DNA from 2 places in the [Limnothrix rosea] IAM M-220 genome. Region 1 is predicted to be linked to the other one. Evidence: predicted binding sites of a transcription regulator. Region 1 holds the regulator's gene; the other holds the start of a gene.
The links. Region 1 encodes HrcA, which represses chaperone genes, less so after heat shock. Its sites were predicted from a motif close to TTAGCACTCNNANNNTNNGAGTGCTAA; they were not measured.
Positions count from the first base shown of each region.

Region 1 (7,985 bases):
ATTCACCGGTCTTGAGAGCCGTCTCGGCAATCGCGAGATCAACATGAAGGAATTCATTGAAGGTTTAGGTTGTTCCGAGCTTTACCAGAAAGAGTTTTATACTCCATATCCCAACACTAAGGTGATTGAGATGGGTACAAAGCATTTCTTGGGGCGTGCACCTCAGGATCAAAAGGAAATTCAAAAGTACAACCAAATCCTTGCAGCAGAGGGTCTTAAGGCCTTTATCGGTGCAATGGTGAATAGTGTAGAGTATGCAGAGAACTTTGGTGAGGATGTTGTGCCTTATCGTCGCTTCCCAACGCTTCCGGCGGCGAACTTCCCCAACACAGAGAAGCTATACAACACTTTGACTAAGCAAAATGCAGATGTTGTCGTGCCCAGCTTTGAGCCTGCGGTTAAGCGCTAAAAACGCCCATTAAACTAAATTCATTAAAAAAGCCTCCTAGTTCTGGGAGGTTTTTCTTTTTGTCAGAGTATTGTTTTTGTGCAAGGATTCTGGGCTGCCCCACTGAATCACTGAATCGAGGAGTGTGGCAAATTTTTTGGTTATTCTGACTGATTTTTTTAAGGGTTAGCAGGTTATCTTCTGCTATGGTCACTGTCAGCAAGATTGCTAGGGGCTTAAGGGTTTAAACCCCTATAGGACAAGGGTTAGCAGTCTATCCAGTGTCTTAAGCTTTATGGTTTATAGATAAAAGTTTTAGAGGATATTCCTGTTTCGCTTTAAGGTGAAATAACGATATTCTCAATCCTAGTGGGGAAAACGAAGTCATTAGTCGGAAATACTCAAAACATAGGAATCACGGTTGGAAGAGCTTTCAAAGTTACCTACAAAAATCTGGTAATTGCCTTCTTGACTCCAAACACCACTGATTTCAGCGGGAATACCGGGAGCGGCGATCGCACAAAAAGAACTTGCTTCAGGATTATTGGCATCTTTAATCATGAGTGTGTAGGGAATATTTGTTTGACCACTGGGGCTATTTACTTGGATTTTCATGGAAACCATACTGTTGGCATTAACAGAGAAGGTATGGTTTGCTTGATTACTGATCCAACCACAGCCGCCACTATCTTTGTTACCGCCAGCTGTGCCACTAATTTGACCTGATATTGGTTGACCATTTGCTGAAATGCTAATGCCAGAGCCAGTGGAGGTAATAGTAAATTCACTTTGGGCGATCGCCGGCGCTGCGGCAAGTAAAAACGCTCCACAAGCTGCCGCAGCGAAGGTAAGTTTAGAAGAGAATGTTGTCATGGTTTTGCTAAGCTCAAAGGCTTATTAATTGAGGAGTTTATATTCCGAGGAGATCCCTCCCTAGTCATCTAGATGAATAGGCGCTGTAAAAAGTTCCCAATGGACAGTTGATGACGGAGTTAGTTTTAGAGTAGCGGCTCTGGTTTGGGGAAGTCTCCCTTGTTTATGCTTATTTACTCGGTTATAACGTCCTTTGATTAACCTTGGCGGAGGCTTTGTGTCAGTTTAAAAACTGTTAGACCTGAGCAACCAGTCTTACCAAGGATTTCCCACCAAACTAAAGCTACTCCAAACATAGGGATGGGTTAGATCTGTCGTTCGCAGGCGTGCCACGGCATCCGGTAGTGGAATTGTGCCTTCGGGTGTAATGAGATTGGCTCCTTCTCGCCGCACTTCTCCCTTCAGCAAAGCTAACTGTGCTTGTCGTAGTGCTTCGGCTTTAATTGGTGCAGATTGTAGTTCTTGATAAAACTGCGTCATTAGTCCCAAGGTTCCTTCGTCGCTGACATACCAGAGGCTCCCGATCGCCGATTTAGCACCAGAGGCGATCGCCAAACCAGAAAAACCGAGTTCCGCATTGGGATCACCGAACGCCGTTCGACAAGCAGATAAAACCAGCAACTCGATCGGTGGATTATTGAGTTGTAATTGTGGCAACTCAGCTAGGGATAAGCGTTGATCCCAAAACTGAATATAGGAACGATCCAGTGCTCCCGGCAAAAATTCACCATGGGTGGCAAGGTGTAAAATGCCGTACTCTTGGCGATCGCGCGCCGCTAGTAAACGCTCTACTGTAAATTGATTTTCCAAGTAAACATCACCTTCCCAGAGGCGATCGGCAATGACCGACAACTCCACAGGCACCGCAGGCAAATCACTTTGCTGCTGAAATTCCGAAGCCCCCATGGCCAGCACCTGACTTTCTCGTAAATTGACATAGTCCGTTTGGGTCAAAGCAAAGCTAGGCATCATACCCACACTATACTTTTCGATGACAAACTCTTCACCATCATGCAGTGCCGCCAAAGGTAGAGTCCGCAGCCCACGATCCATTACAAACGTCAAATTGTCGATTTGAGATTCGTTGAGCTCCGCCTCAAGGGGTTTGATCAGCAGATCATAGAAATACTGCGCAGAACGTAAATAGGATTTACCTAAACGGGGAGCCGTAACGCTGCGGTGGAAGGAGCGTGACGCTTGCAAAATAGCTTCTCTACTACTGCCAACGATGCGGCGACGCACAACTTTGCCACTAGCAGTCAGCATCACGAGTTCTAATTCATCATCATCGCGGACTTCTCGACCCACATCAAGATAATTTTGGCGGGCATTTTCGTCGAATTGCCACAGAATATTGTTGTCTTTGCCAATGGTCTGTTTTGACGATTGTTTTGTGCCTCGCGATTCTTTTTCTCGAAATGCCACATAGATAATGGCAGGCTCAATATCGAGTAAAGATTGAATCTCAGCCAGTTTTGATTGCACTGCGTCAAAGTTTGTACTTGGTTTCGCCGATAAACCAAAGTGATCACCATAGTCATCAAAAAAATCGTCTTCTAAATCCTCATATTCTTCATCGCTCCAGTCGCCATCTTCATATTCGTATTCATAGTCAAAATCGCTTGCAAACTCTTCATCGTCTTCGTCAAATTCGTCGTCTTCTTCTCCTTCACTAAATTCTTCATCGTCTTCGTCAAATTCGTCGTCTTCTTCTCCTTCACCAAATTCTTCGTCATCATCGCCAAATTCATCATCAAATTCATCATCAAACTCGTCGTCGCCGAACTCATCGTCAAATTCATCATCAAACTCGTCGTCGCCAAATTCATCATCAAATTCATCTCCGAATTCTTCATCTCCAAATTCACCATCAAAATCTGATTCGTCAAAGTCAAACCCATTTTCTAAGATGACGTTATTGCCTTGGGTTACTGTGCCTGTGCTATTACCGTCTGCATCGGCGACGAAGTTTATGGTCATGGTGGAGCTATCAAATGCCCCAATTTGAATGGTTCCTTCGAGCTTAATGTCGTTATTTGCGGTGAGGGTCAGTGCTGAGTCTTGATTTGTACTGGTGATATCTGCTCTGACAATGATGTCGTTGTCTGCTCTGAGTTCGAGGGCGTTGCCACTGGACCAAGTAATGGGGGCGGTGACGGTAATGTTGCCTAAATCAGTGTTACCGGAGGCGGTGGTGACTAGGACATTGCCTAGAGCTAGTTGGTTTTGTAGGGTGATAATGTTGAGGTTTGAGGGGCTGTTACTGGGATCGCTAAAGGTTCCGGCAGCAAAATTGAGGCTTGGACTTGTTGTGCTGTTGGAAATGGTGATATCTGTGGGGTCTAAAAGCAGTTGTCCGTCTTGGCCTAGGGGCGATCGCAGATCAACTCGCCCTTGAAAATCAAGATATTGTTTACCGCTGACTTCGACAAAACCGCCGTCGCCACCCAGTCGTCCGCCTTTTGCATTGATGTTGCCATAGAAAAATGTCGATTGGTCAGACCAGACAATGACTTTACCGCCATCTCCTGCGGCGATCGCCGCCGCTGTAATGTTCGAATTTTGGTCAACAAAAACATTATTGGCATTTGTGAATAAGCCCTGTCCTTGGCGATCGCCTCCAATATAGATTTCACCGCCGCCATTCAAGCCAGACCCATCGATATTGGCTCCGGTGAGAATCATTTCTTGACCCAGTAATGTGGCTACACCACCAGTATTACCACTGACATCTAGCGCCCCACTAAAAAATAAATCCCCAGAATCACTGGAAATAGTTACATTCGTAGCGCTTAGCTTGGCCGCGCCATTATTTAAAGTGACACCCGTCTCTAAATCATGTCCTGTCAACAAACGAGGAATATCAACAAAAGTTGTCGGCGCACCATGATTAAATTCGAGATTAAGCAATTGACCAGCTTGGGATAGTCGTAGCGTATTTGTACCCGGTACAGCCGTGAGATTGATCGTTCCCCCTGACGCGGTCAGTGAACCTGTGTTGATAATCTGTGAAGCAAAAAGATTAATCCTTTGGCCTGCATTAACCGCTAAATCTGCGCCATTAATAATGCCGCCAGTACCATCAAAGAAAAATTGGTTGGGCGTACCAACAAGCTCTGCATAATTCGTTGCCCCTGACCAAGGAGCATCACCGAAACCGACTCCTGTAGCCGTAGTTGCAGTAAAGTCCGCTGATAAATTTAATTGGGCATTTTCACCGAAAACAATGCCACTAGGATTGATTAAATATAGGTTGGCATTACTACCACCAACACTAAGCAAACCATCAATTAGAGAAGGATTAGCGCCACTGACCCTAGACAAAATATTTTGAATCGCTGGCGTACTGACAAATGTCGCACTTTGATTTGTACCGACATTAAAATCCTGAAAATCGTGAAATAGATTATGACCATCCCCAGAAGTGATCCCGCCAGAAATATTCCAGTTTTCACCATTATTTGTAACGACGGTATTGGTTGTGTTTGCCGTGGGCGTAATCTGGGCGATCGCCGGTATTGTCAAACAGCTAAAACTCAAGCCAATGGTGGCAAACAATAAGCGAAAATAAGACACGTAAAACTCCTCAAGCTGGCTGAGATGACTGATTAGAACTCTTTTTTCTAATGGGGAAAATGACCATGGCAACAGGTTACCCGCCAACACAATAGTCTAGTTAGCACTTTTAATTGGGGCAAGTAGTCCCGAGTTTTTCAATACACCCACGCCGTCCTATGATTATGATATTTAAGCCAACCTCAAACGGAATCCCCGCTTTAATCTTTGCAATAACTTCGATTTGAGAAAATGTTAGTTAGTGAGAAGATCATCTATGAGTTTAGTCTACGTCCTTTTATTTAATGCCCGTACCGAAAACGAGGGTATTCACACGCTCCAAGAGGGCGATCGCAACAAGATCTTAATGTTTGAAGATAAAGATGATGCGACTCGCTTTGCTCTAATGTTGGAGGCTCAAGATTTTCCGCCAGTGACGGTAGAAGGCATGGAAGATCGAGACATTATCGAATTTTGTGAAGGTGCTGACTACGGCTATGATCGCATCGCCCCCGGACAATTAGCTGTACCACCAGAGAATAATGTCGACGAAACTGACTGGAGCGAGTCTGGTAGCTATGAGGCAAAAGCAGAAAAGTCAGAAAAAACAGAAAGTGAAGATGAAAGTGATCTGTCTGATGATGAGCTAGAGCGTATTCGTCAGCAATTAGAAGGGTTACTTTAGGTCTATCTTTGGTCTCACTCTATGGAGCCACCGTGTTTATTACACACCAGAGTTTAGGCTAATTCCGGTTGGGCTGTGAGGCTGGCAGAAATATAGTCGGCGGTAGCTTCCACAAGGGCGATCGCATTTTCATAGAACATCCGCGTTGGGCCAATCACACCGACACTACCAACGGGGACTTCTTCTTGGTAGTAGTTGGCGGAAACCATGGCGCAGGTTTTCATAGGTTCTAGGGGATTTTCTACACCAATGTGGATCAGCGTTGTACGCTCATCGCCATCACGGTTAAACATTACCGGGACGAGCTGCTCCTGGCGCGCCTCGATGAGATGCAAAAGTGTCTGTAGTTGCGTCAGTTGCGAAAATTCAGGTTGGCGCAGTACTTCAGAAATGCCATGGACTAAAATCGGTGTCGAAATATTACTCTGATTCACCTTGGCAACCGTTTGGCACACCGTTTGTAACACCTCGGCACAGTGGCGAAAATCCTGATCTAGCGCTTCTAAGTCTAGTCTAGAAATCTCTTCCAGCGATCGCCCTTGGAGATGATGATTTAAAAAATTCGCGAGAATTGCCAATTCATCGGGATCGGACTCTAGCTCTAGGGCAACAGATTGGGGCTGAAACGTATCAGTCACCACAACCATAATAATTTTGTTTGACGAGAGAGGCAGTAACTGCAAATGTCGCAATCTGGCATGGTGTTGCTGGGGAACAGTAATTAAGGCAATATAGCCACTCAAAGTCGCCAAAATCTGATTAGCTTGCTTTAGGGTCGCTTCTAGACCCCAAAGCTGTTCATCGGACTGTTGATGGAGCGTCTGACGGACTTTTTGGCGTGTCTGGTGATTTGGTGTTAACAATTCATCGACATAAAAACGATAGCCAGAATCGGACGGAATACGCCCCGCAGATACGTGGGGTTGATACAAAAAACCTGCCTTTTCGAGTTTCCCCATGACATTCCGAATCGTGGCTGAGCTCACCTGAAAATCATATTCCTTGACTAGGGTTTTAGACCCAACGGGTTCAGCGGTAGAAATATAGTGATTGACCGTTGCCCGAAAAATATTTTGGTATCTCGGATTAAGAATATTTTGAGCAGCCATAAAGTGTAATGGGGAACAGGTTAAGCCCGTAAATTATGTGGCAAGTGTTAAAGAAATATTAATTTTGTTCGTCATAGGATCCATAAAAAAGATTGCTTTATTTTAAGAAATAAACTCAATCTGTGGCAGCTAGTATAGCTGATTTCTTCCTTTTGACTAGTAGCGGGGTACGCTGCGGTCAACGCTTAGGGAATAGGCATCGATGCCACCCATAATATTGATGGGATTGGTAAAGCCATTTTGTTGTAGCCACTGGCACATTTGGGCAGAGCGCATGCCGTGGTGACAAAGGACATAGGTTGGCATGGTGGGGTCGAAGTCTTGGGTAATTGTGGGGGACCACTCTTCAAATTTGCTCAGAGAAAGTACTTTAAAGCCGTCGATGGAGCAGATCTCTATTTCTTGGGGTTCTCGCACATCAATGAGCTGTAAATCTTGGTCTAGTTCTTTGGCGATCGCCATTTTTTCTGCAAGGGTTTGTACCGAAATTTCTTGGAAGGTCGTAGTCATAGGGTCTTTTTTTTGATGTTTTTATCGTGTTAGCAAATGTAATGACAGCTGCACAAAAAGCGGGAAAATTTCATTAATAATTTAGAAAGTTTTAGGGGGGTTATGCCAATGTTGTCGGTGTTTCAGTTTGTCACAAAACTGTTCAAAGTTAAGGAGTATTGCAGTTCCTGCGATCAAGTGCTCACCCCAATTTCAGAATGGTACAAGTAACAGTAGAGGTCTATCGAAGCAGTGGAGGACATCCTAATATGCCCTAGCCGTTGGCGATCGCCTCACCTTCCCAGCACGACATCTGATTAGACGTTTTATTTGTTTAAGAAAACAGCCATTACTTGAGTTTGTATGGATTTTGCCAATTTTCCGTGGTTATCCACGATTATTCTATTTCCCATCGTTGCAGCTTTATTTCTGCCGATCATCCCAGATAAAGACGGTAAAACAGTACGATGGTTCGCCCTAACTGTAGGTCTTATCAATTTCACCATTATCGTTGCCGCCTTCTACACGAGCTATGACTTTAGTAGCTCTGAGCTGCAACTCACTGAAAGCTATACCTGGGTTGAGGCGATCGGCCTCCGTTGGTCAGTCGGTGCAGACGGTCTGTCCATGCCCCTGATTTTGCTTACTGGTTTTATTACGACCCTTGCCACCCTTGCAGCTTGGCCGGTTACCTTTAAGCCAAAATTGTTCTACTTTCTGATGCTGCTGATGTACGGCGGTCAGATTGCGGTCTTCGCGGTACAAGATATGCTCTTGTTTTTCTTTACATGGGAGCTAGAGCTTGTCCCGGTATATCTCATTCTCTCCATTTGGGGCGGTAAAAAACGTCTCTATGCAGCGACTAAGTTTATTATTTACACCGCCG
Region 1 is NZ_MRBY01000029.1:4,730-12,714, forward strand. Features, by position in the region: partial or broken gene NIES208_RS11855 (phycobilisome rod-core linker polypeptide) at 1-409, shown strand, start outside; gene NIES208_RS11865 (hypothetical protein) at 776-1,261, opposite strand; gene NIES208_RS11870 (CHAT domain-containing protein) at 1,517-4,837, opposite strand; gene NIES208_RS11875 (DUF3110 domain-containing protein) at 5,094-5,501, shown strand; gene hrcA (heat-inducible transcriptional repressor HrcA) at 5,555-6,610, opposite strand; gene NIES208_RS11885 (rhodanese-like domain-containing protein) at 6,767-7,120, opposite strand; gene NIES208_RS11890 (NAD(P)H-quinone oxidoreductase subunit 4) at 7,463-7,985, shown strand, end outside.

Region 2 (7,985 bases), on a different contig from region 1:
CTGGATTTAATGGAATACTTTTTAATGAAATTGATAAAAATGCTTGTAAAACTCTCAGACATAATCGACCAAGCTGGAATGTTATTGAGGATGATATTTCTCAAGTTGATTTCTTCGATTATAAAAACAAAGTTGATATCCTTTCTGGAGGTTTTCCTTGTCAAGCGTTTTCCTATGCAGGTAAGAAATTAGGATTTGAAGATACCAGAGGAACCTTGTTTTTTGAGTTTGCACGAGCTGTGCGTGAAATAAATCCTAAAATTTTTCTTGCTGAAAACGTTGCTGGTCTTCTCAAGCATGATGATGGTAAGACTTTATCTACAATTAAAAATGTTATTCAAGAGTTAGGTTACGAACTTATAGAACCACGTGTATTGAAAGCTATTTTCTACAAAGTACCGCAAAAGCGAGAAAGGTTATTCCTCATTGCTATACGTAAAGATTTAGGCTCTGTTACCCAGTTTAAATGGCCAGATCCTTACTACAAATTAATGACTGTGAGGGATGCACTAAAGGGTGGCTCTCTCTACTCTAGTGAAGTTTCTGAGTCCGTAGGACAAACTTATTCTCAACGTAAAGCAGAAATTTTGTCCCATGTTCCAGAAGGTGGTTATTGGCGAGATTTACCGGATCATTTACAGCGTGAGTATATGAAAAAAAGCTATTTTTTAGGTGGTGGTAAAACAGGTATAGCAAGAAGATTGGCGTGGGATGAACCAAGTTTGACCTTGACTTGTGCACCAGCTCAAAAGCAAACGGAAAGGTGTCATCCACAAGAAACTCGACCGCTTACCGTTCGTGAATATGCAAGAATCCAAACTTTTCCTGATGAGTGGAAATTTATTGGTTCAATCTCTTCTCAGTATCGACAAATCGGGAATGCGGTGCCTGTTAATTTAGCTTATGCTGTTGGGCGATCACTTGTCAGATTATTGAATGAAATTGAACATCCAGTTAGTATGCAGACATTGTCGGAACAGAAAAATTCTGCGAAAACAAAAACACCTACATGTAAACAATTAGAGCTAACTTTCTAAAACTCTACTTAGGGTGATCAGTCTTCATCATTAGAGAGTTGCAGCTTGGATGCCATGACATGAAATTTGGGTAACCCACAAATCTAGATCAGGGCTATTAAGCTCGGTGGAGACAGATGTTTTGAGTTGATTGGCCTGTTCAACGGACTCGCAAATGGCAAAGACGCTTGGCCCAGAACCGGACATCATTGTGCCGATCGCCCCATGTTTAGCGAAGCAATCTCTTAAGGTTTGAACTTGAGGAAATGCGGGTAAAACAACTTTTTCTAAATCGTTGTGGAGTTCGGCGGCGATCGCCTGGATATTTTTAGTTTGAATTGCTTGAATTAGGCCACCGGAATGGATTTGTGTCATCCGATCTTGCCAGCTTTCGTCATCACGGAGATAGCCATCCTCAAATTGGGCACGGTAGGTCTGATAGGCCCAAGGAGTTGAAACGGCGATATTGCTATATTTGGCGAGGACAATGGGAATGCCATCGAGATCCGGTAATGGGTCAAGGATTTCACCGCGTCCTGTGGCGATCGCCGTGCCACCGCCAATACAAAATGGCACATCGGAACCCAGCTCCGCCGCCAAGATACGCAAGTCCGGTTGAGTAAGACCCAGCTGCCAGAGTAGATTTAAGCCCACCAAAACTGCTGCGCCATTACCCGACCCGCCAGCCAAGCCTGCGGCCACTGGAATATTTTTCTCAATCGTAATATCAACGCCGCCAAATTCTTCATAGGCATGGGGAAAACGCGCCATCATTAACTGCGCTGCGCGGTAGGCAATGTTGCGTTCGTCTAGGGGTACTAGGGGCTGTTTGCAATAGAGGTTGATGCCCTTGCCACGGTGGGAACTGACTTCAATGCGATCGCTCAAGGCAATTGTTTGCATCACCATCACTAGCTCATGGAAACCATCAGGGCGATCGCCCAAAATTTCGAGGTAGAGATTAATCTTCGCAGGAGCAGTCAAAAGGTAGCCGGACATCACACATCACCAAGCAGTAAACCGCCCACCATTATCCGTTTTTGCCCCTCATTTGGGAACGCTTCTCAGCAATTATTCTTCGTCAAGAAAAAAGCACCCCGCAGGATGCTTTAAAAACTCAATCTTATTTTTGGAGTCAAGAGGGGATTACATCATTCCCATGCCGGGCATTCCCATGCCGCCCATACCGGGCATGCCGCCGCCCATGCCGCCCATGCCACCCATGTCGGGTGCAGCAGCTTCAGGTTCAGGCTTTTCGACAACAAGCGCTTCAGTTGTAATCACCATTCCGGCAATAGAACCAGCATTCTGGAGTACAGAACGAACAACCTTAGCAGGGTCAATAATACCCGCCGCAATCATATCGACATACTCACCAGTTGCAGCGTTAAAGCCGATGTTCATATCACTTTCACGAACATGCTCAACAACAACGGAACCTTCCGCACCGGCATTATCCGCAAGTTGGCGGAGGGGCGCTTCGAGGGCACGGGCAACAATACTCACACCGAGTTTTTCCTCAGCATCAGTGAGAGAGGCTTCAACGCTTGCGAGCTTGCCAGCAAGGTGAATGAGAGTAGTACCGCCGCCGGGAACGATACCTTCGTCCACGGCTGCCTTAGTTGCATTAAGCGCATCTTCAATGCGGAGTTTGCGATCTTTCAGTTCGGTCTCTGTTGCTGCACCAACTTTGATTACCGCAACACCACCAGCGAGCTTCGCAATACGCTCTTGGAGTTTCTCAGCATCGTACTCAGAGTCAGTCTCAGCCAACTGCTTACGGATTTGCACCACGCGAGCGTCGATATCGCTCTTAGAGCCGCCGCCGGAAACAACAGTAGTCGTTTCTTTTGTGAGGGTAATCTTTTCAGCGGAACCGAGCATTTCCAGCTCAACGGTTTCGAGGTTTAGACCGACTTCCTCGGAAATGACGCGGCCACCGGTAAGAACTGCAATATCTTGAAGCATTTGCTTACGGCGATCGCCGAAGCTAGGTGCTTTAATTGCCGCAGCATTAAGCACACCACGAGCTTTGTTCACAACAAGAGTTGCGAGAGCTTCACCTTCGATGTCCTCTGCAATGATTAGGAGAGGCTGGCTGGAACGGGCAACCTTTTCGAGGACAGGGACGAGGTCGGCGATCGCCGAGATTTTCTTGTCAGTGATGAGGATGAGGGGGTTTTCAAACTCAACAATTTGACGCTCTTGGTCAGTGACGAAATAGGGAGACATGTAGCCACGGTCGAGCTGCATACCTTCGACAACATCAAGCTCTGTTGCGAGGGACTTAGACTCTTCAACGGTAATCACACCGTCTTTAGTCACTTTCTCCATCGCCTGGGAAATCATGTTGCCGACTTCATCGTCGTTGCCCGCAGATACCGCCGCAACCTGGGCGATCGCCTCACCTTCCACAGGCTTAGCAATATTGGCAATCTCTTCGACGAGGAATTTCACCGCAGCATCAATACCACGACGGAGGGCGATGGGATTCGCACCAGCCGTAACATTTTTGAGACCTTCATGGATCAAAGCCTGAGCCATTACAGTCGCAGTCGTTGTACCATCACCCGCACTGTCATTTGTCTTTGCCGCGACTTCACGGATGAGACGAGCACCAGTATTTTTGAGGGGATCTGAAAGCTCGATTTCCTTCGCGACAGTAATACCGTCATTAACAATTTGGGGAGCGCCGTAAGACTTCTCCAGTAATACGTTACGACCCTTAGGACCTAATGTAATTTTGACGGCATCAGCGAGCGCATTAATACCCGCTTCGAGAGACCGTCTGGATTCGTCCTTAAAAGAGACAATCTTAGACATAAAATTTCTGAGTTATAGGAGTTAACTTCACTAGCAAATTTAGCACTCAAAGGGGGCGACTGCTAATTGTTGTCTTGTAGGAATTCCCGAACCTCCTTCGGGGTGATTTTTGTCGAGTGTTTGGTCAGGATTGATGTTTTTTTGGGCGGTTATCTAGGTCATGGGACTATCCGATGTACACCACGGGGGGAAGTAGTCCTCTAAAACGACATAAACTAGAAATACTTACTTGCTCAAATTGTCGATGACTAAAGCTGCTGAACTTCCTTCTTTACAAGTGGTGTGCGATCGCCTCAATAATTCGCCGGAAGAGCATCATTTTGTGATTTGGGCAGCGGCAACGCCTTTTGTGCGGGGTGTTGAGAAGGAAGATGTGCTGTGGGATGAAGAGTTGAGTAGCGTCTGGCTGGCGTGGCAGGAGATTTTTACGCCCCACCAAACGCCCCATTATCCCATTACAAGGGCAATCAAACCGGTGGCGTTATTGCCTGGGTCAGAAATGTCTATGAGTGCGCGCTTGATGCAGGGGCTCGGTGTGCAGATGTGGCAATGGCTGTTTCAAAAGGCGATCGCCGAAAGTTTTGCGCGAGCTGAGGGCATAGCGTTAGGGCAAAAATCGTCGTTACGGTTGCGATTAGACATGCGCGATCCGAATTTGTTGCCGTTGCCTTGGGAGATTATGCAGCCAGAAATGGGGAAGCAAGCTGTGTCTCTCAATCCGCAGATTTTTTTCAGTCGCACAATCGGTGATGTTTCTCCTTTGCAACTGCAAACCACTGGGCGATCGCTAAATATTTTGTTGGTTTTGGGTACGCCGGAAAATGGGAATACAAGTCTAGATTTAGAAAATGAAGCGAAGCGGTTACAGGCTATTTGGCAGAAGAAAAGTTTTGGGAAAGTGCAGGGCGACATCCTCATTCAACCCACCTCAACGGAACTGGCTGACGCTCTCACGAAAAGAAATTATCAGCTCTTTTTTTATAGTGGTCACGGTGAACCGGCAGCGGATGGCGGCAAAATTTTCCTGAGTGAAACTGAAGCTCTCAACGGCAAAGAACTCGCCCAAATCTTGACTCGCAGCGGGATTCGCTTGGCTGTATTTAACTCTTGTTGGGGGGCAAAATGTTTCCAGCAAAATCATCGGGCGATCGCCGCCAGTAGCCTAACTGAAGTATTAATTCACCATGGATTACCGTCGGTTTTAGCGATGCGCGACCCCATTAGCGACGATGAGGCAATGGCCTTGATCACCAGCCTCAGTCAAGCTCTCTGTGACCACAAACCCATAGACGAATCCGTGGCGATCGCCCGCCAAGCCCTATTGACGCAATTTAAGTTCAATTCTCCTGCTTGGACATTGCCCATTCTCTACATGCACCCAGAATTTAACGGGCAAATCCTCTCAAAATTGTCCTCTATTACCGAGTTACCCACACGTTTACCCAAACCCATTGCCACCCAAAAATTCACCCTGAGTTCTTGCGATAATCCTGATCGGGAATGGAAATTTAGCAGTAAATTAATTCGTATTGGTCGTCGCTCAGAGAATGATGTCACCATTGAAGAACCTTGGGTCAGTAAAGAACATGCCGAGATTATCCAACGCGATGAAGGCTTTTTTCTCCGCGATCGCTCCCGTTTTGGTACATTAGTTGGTCTGCCGAATCAAGACTGGCAAACCATTCACCAAGAAGAGATTTTTTTGCCGTCCAATAGTTACATTCGACTCGGTAGCGAACAAGGCGAAACCTTAGCATTTTCCTTTAATTCAAATCGCGATGAATCCTCATCGATCAATAATTCTGATTTAAATATCTAAGCCTGCAGCGGCGATCGCCTGCTTCTCTACAAAAAAAGACCCCTACAACAACCGATAAAAGTTGGTGTAGAGGTAAAGCAACAACAATGAACACTTGCATAAATCCCTAAGCTAATTTTTTATTTAGCCAGTAGAGGCAAAAACTTAGGAATTTTCTGCAACGATATCCGGCCACTTCTCATCCGCATCAGCGATAAAACCGGGAATATCCTTTTCCCAACGTCTCTGCACTCCCGCATCAAAGTTTAGATAGAGACGACCATCGACAATACTCCAAGCCGTCGGATCAATATCTGCCACATAGCCTTGAGCCGCTGCCCAGGCACAGTAACCACCATATTGCGGCGCATATTCCTCTGGATTGGCACTAAAGAGATCCCTATTTTCAGCGCTAGCGAAATGCCATGTCGCACCATTCCACTCGTAGGCAAACTCTTCCGACCCTTCAACCACCTGACTTTCCGTAAAGTAAGCCACCGGATCAGTGCCTTTGATGGCTACATCATTTTGTTTGTTAATAAAGCTGGCAACAGCGTCTGTGCTTGACTCGGTTGTCGTTTCGTCTGCTGTTGTCGTAGCGCTGGTTGTTTCAGGAGTCGTTGTTTCAGAAGTCGTCGTTTCAGAGGTTGTGCTGACTTCATTTTGGGTGGCAGTGGTGCAACCGCCCAAGATTCCCATGGTTAAAAGAACGCCGAGAACCACTGTTTTTTTCGGAGAGATTTTCATAGCAGCAGCAAAAAAAAGGATATATCTAAAGGAAATGACATTGAAACAAAATCAATTTGCCTAGTAGTTGGTGGCAATCATTAACGACCAGAAATGCGAGGCCAGTTGAGATTTGCCTTAGAAATATGACCGGGGATATCGCGTTCCCAGCGGCGTTGAATACCTTGGCTGACATTTAAATAGAGTTTGCCGTCGACAATTTTCCAAGCGTTAGGATTGATATCAGCGGTGTAGCCTTCACTAATAGCCCATGCGCAGTAGCCACCATACTGAGGTGCGTATTTTGTGGGGTTAGAAGCAAAAAGATTACGGTTAGCGGCGCTGGAGAAATGCCAAGTTGCGCCGTTCCAACGGTGGGTGAAGCTTGCACTGCCTCTTACGGGTTTACCCTGAGTGAAGTAAGCAACAGGATCTGTGCCTTTAATGGCGACACCGTTAGATTGTTTGTTGATAAATGTGGTGTTATTGCTATTGAGCTTGTTGGCACGGACGACTTTGTCGGCTTTAGCGGCAACGATTTCGTGGGTAGGCGCGGGTTTGCTGTCTACTTGGTGGGAAAATCCGGCGATCGCCCCCAAACTTAAAACAGCAGCGAGGGAAAGAGATTTAAGAGCAGAAATTTGCATGGTGTGAGGAGAAATGAACTTCAACAATTTCATTATGGAAACCAAAACCATTACTCCCCTAAGCCTTTCCTGAGAGTTCCGTAAGAAATTTTCGAGTTTAGCTGAAAAAATTATACGAGTTTGCTTATTTCAGCTCGCCAGACTTTTTCGGGTCGTTAAATTTCGCCTTGGCTTGTACATAAATCTCTTCGTCTATCACCGTGGCTCCCATCTCCTGCGCCAGTTTTTCGATCTTCTTTTTGGCGAAAGGTCTTACGAAAAAAGGGATTTTCTTAAATAAAGTCTTCGCGTCGTCAGTCCATTCCATTGTTTTGCTCCAATCTAATCACGAAATTATTTGATACTGTACCGAGTTTTTGAGTAAAAATGCCCAACCAAAATACTTGATTTTCGGATTTAACCGCGTTGTTGAATGGTTTTAACCAAGTCGTTAAAAGGTTGCCAATTATCTTCTGCCACAATCGGTTCCCAAATCGCTTCAATCACCGGGCGTAATAATGCTGTCTTTGGGTTGGTCTGGGTGAGGCGATCGCCCACCGTCTCAAAATCACTTGCAGAAATCGTTTGCAAAGCCCCTTGATAAAGCTTGCGCCATTTCTCTAGAACTGCTGAGGATAAATCACTATTTTCCAAAATCGTTTCGGGGTGCGATCGCCATGCATGGTTAAACTGCGCCGCTAGCTGATAGAAAAAGTCGTGGTAAGCCGTTTGGGTTTCTGCGAGAAGCTTAATCGTGACATCTAAAAGTTCTTGACCCTGTTCTGCCGGGAGAGATTCAAAGCCTAATTTTTTCAGCATCAGTTCACGATAGGCATATTCATATTCCTTGTCATAAGCGGCAAGACCTGCTGCCAAATCTTGCTTATCCATCACCATCGCGAGGGGACGCTGCAACACTTCGAGATTTATACGACAAATCGTGGGCTGGTTGGCATAGCTATAACGACCGCTGTAATCAAAATAGGCCGCCGTAAA
Region 2 is NZ_MRBY01000016.1:59,547-67,531, reverse strand. Features, by position in the region: gene dcm (DNA cytosine methyltransferase) at 1-1,037, shown strand, start outside; gene ispE (4-(cytidine 5'-diphospho)-2-C-methyl-D-erythritol kinase) at 1,068-2,015, opposite strand; gene groL (chaperonin GroEL) at 2,163-3,839, opposite strand; gene NIES208_RS08755 (CHAT domain-containing protein) at 4,084-5,658, shown strand; gene NIES208_RS08750 (YHS domain-containing (seleno)protein) at 5,803-6,384, opposite strand; gene NIES208_RS08745 (YHS domain-containing (seleno)protein) at 6,465-7,010, opposite strand; gene NIES208_RS08740 (PCP reductase family protein) at 7,135-7,317, opposite strand; gene NIES208_RS08735 (protein adenylyltransferase SelO) at 7,407-7,985, opposite strand, start outside.
Region 2: the regulator HrcA is predicted to act here: its motif matches at 3,879-3,905, upstream of groL (chaperonin GroEL).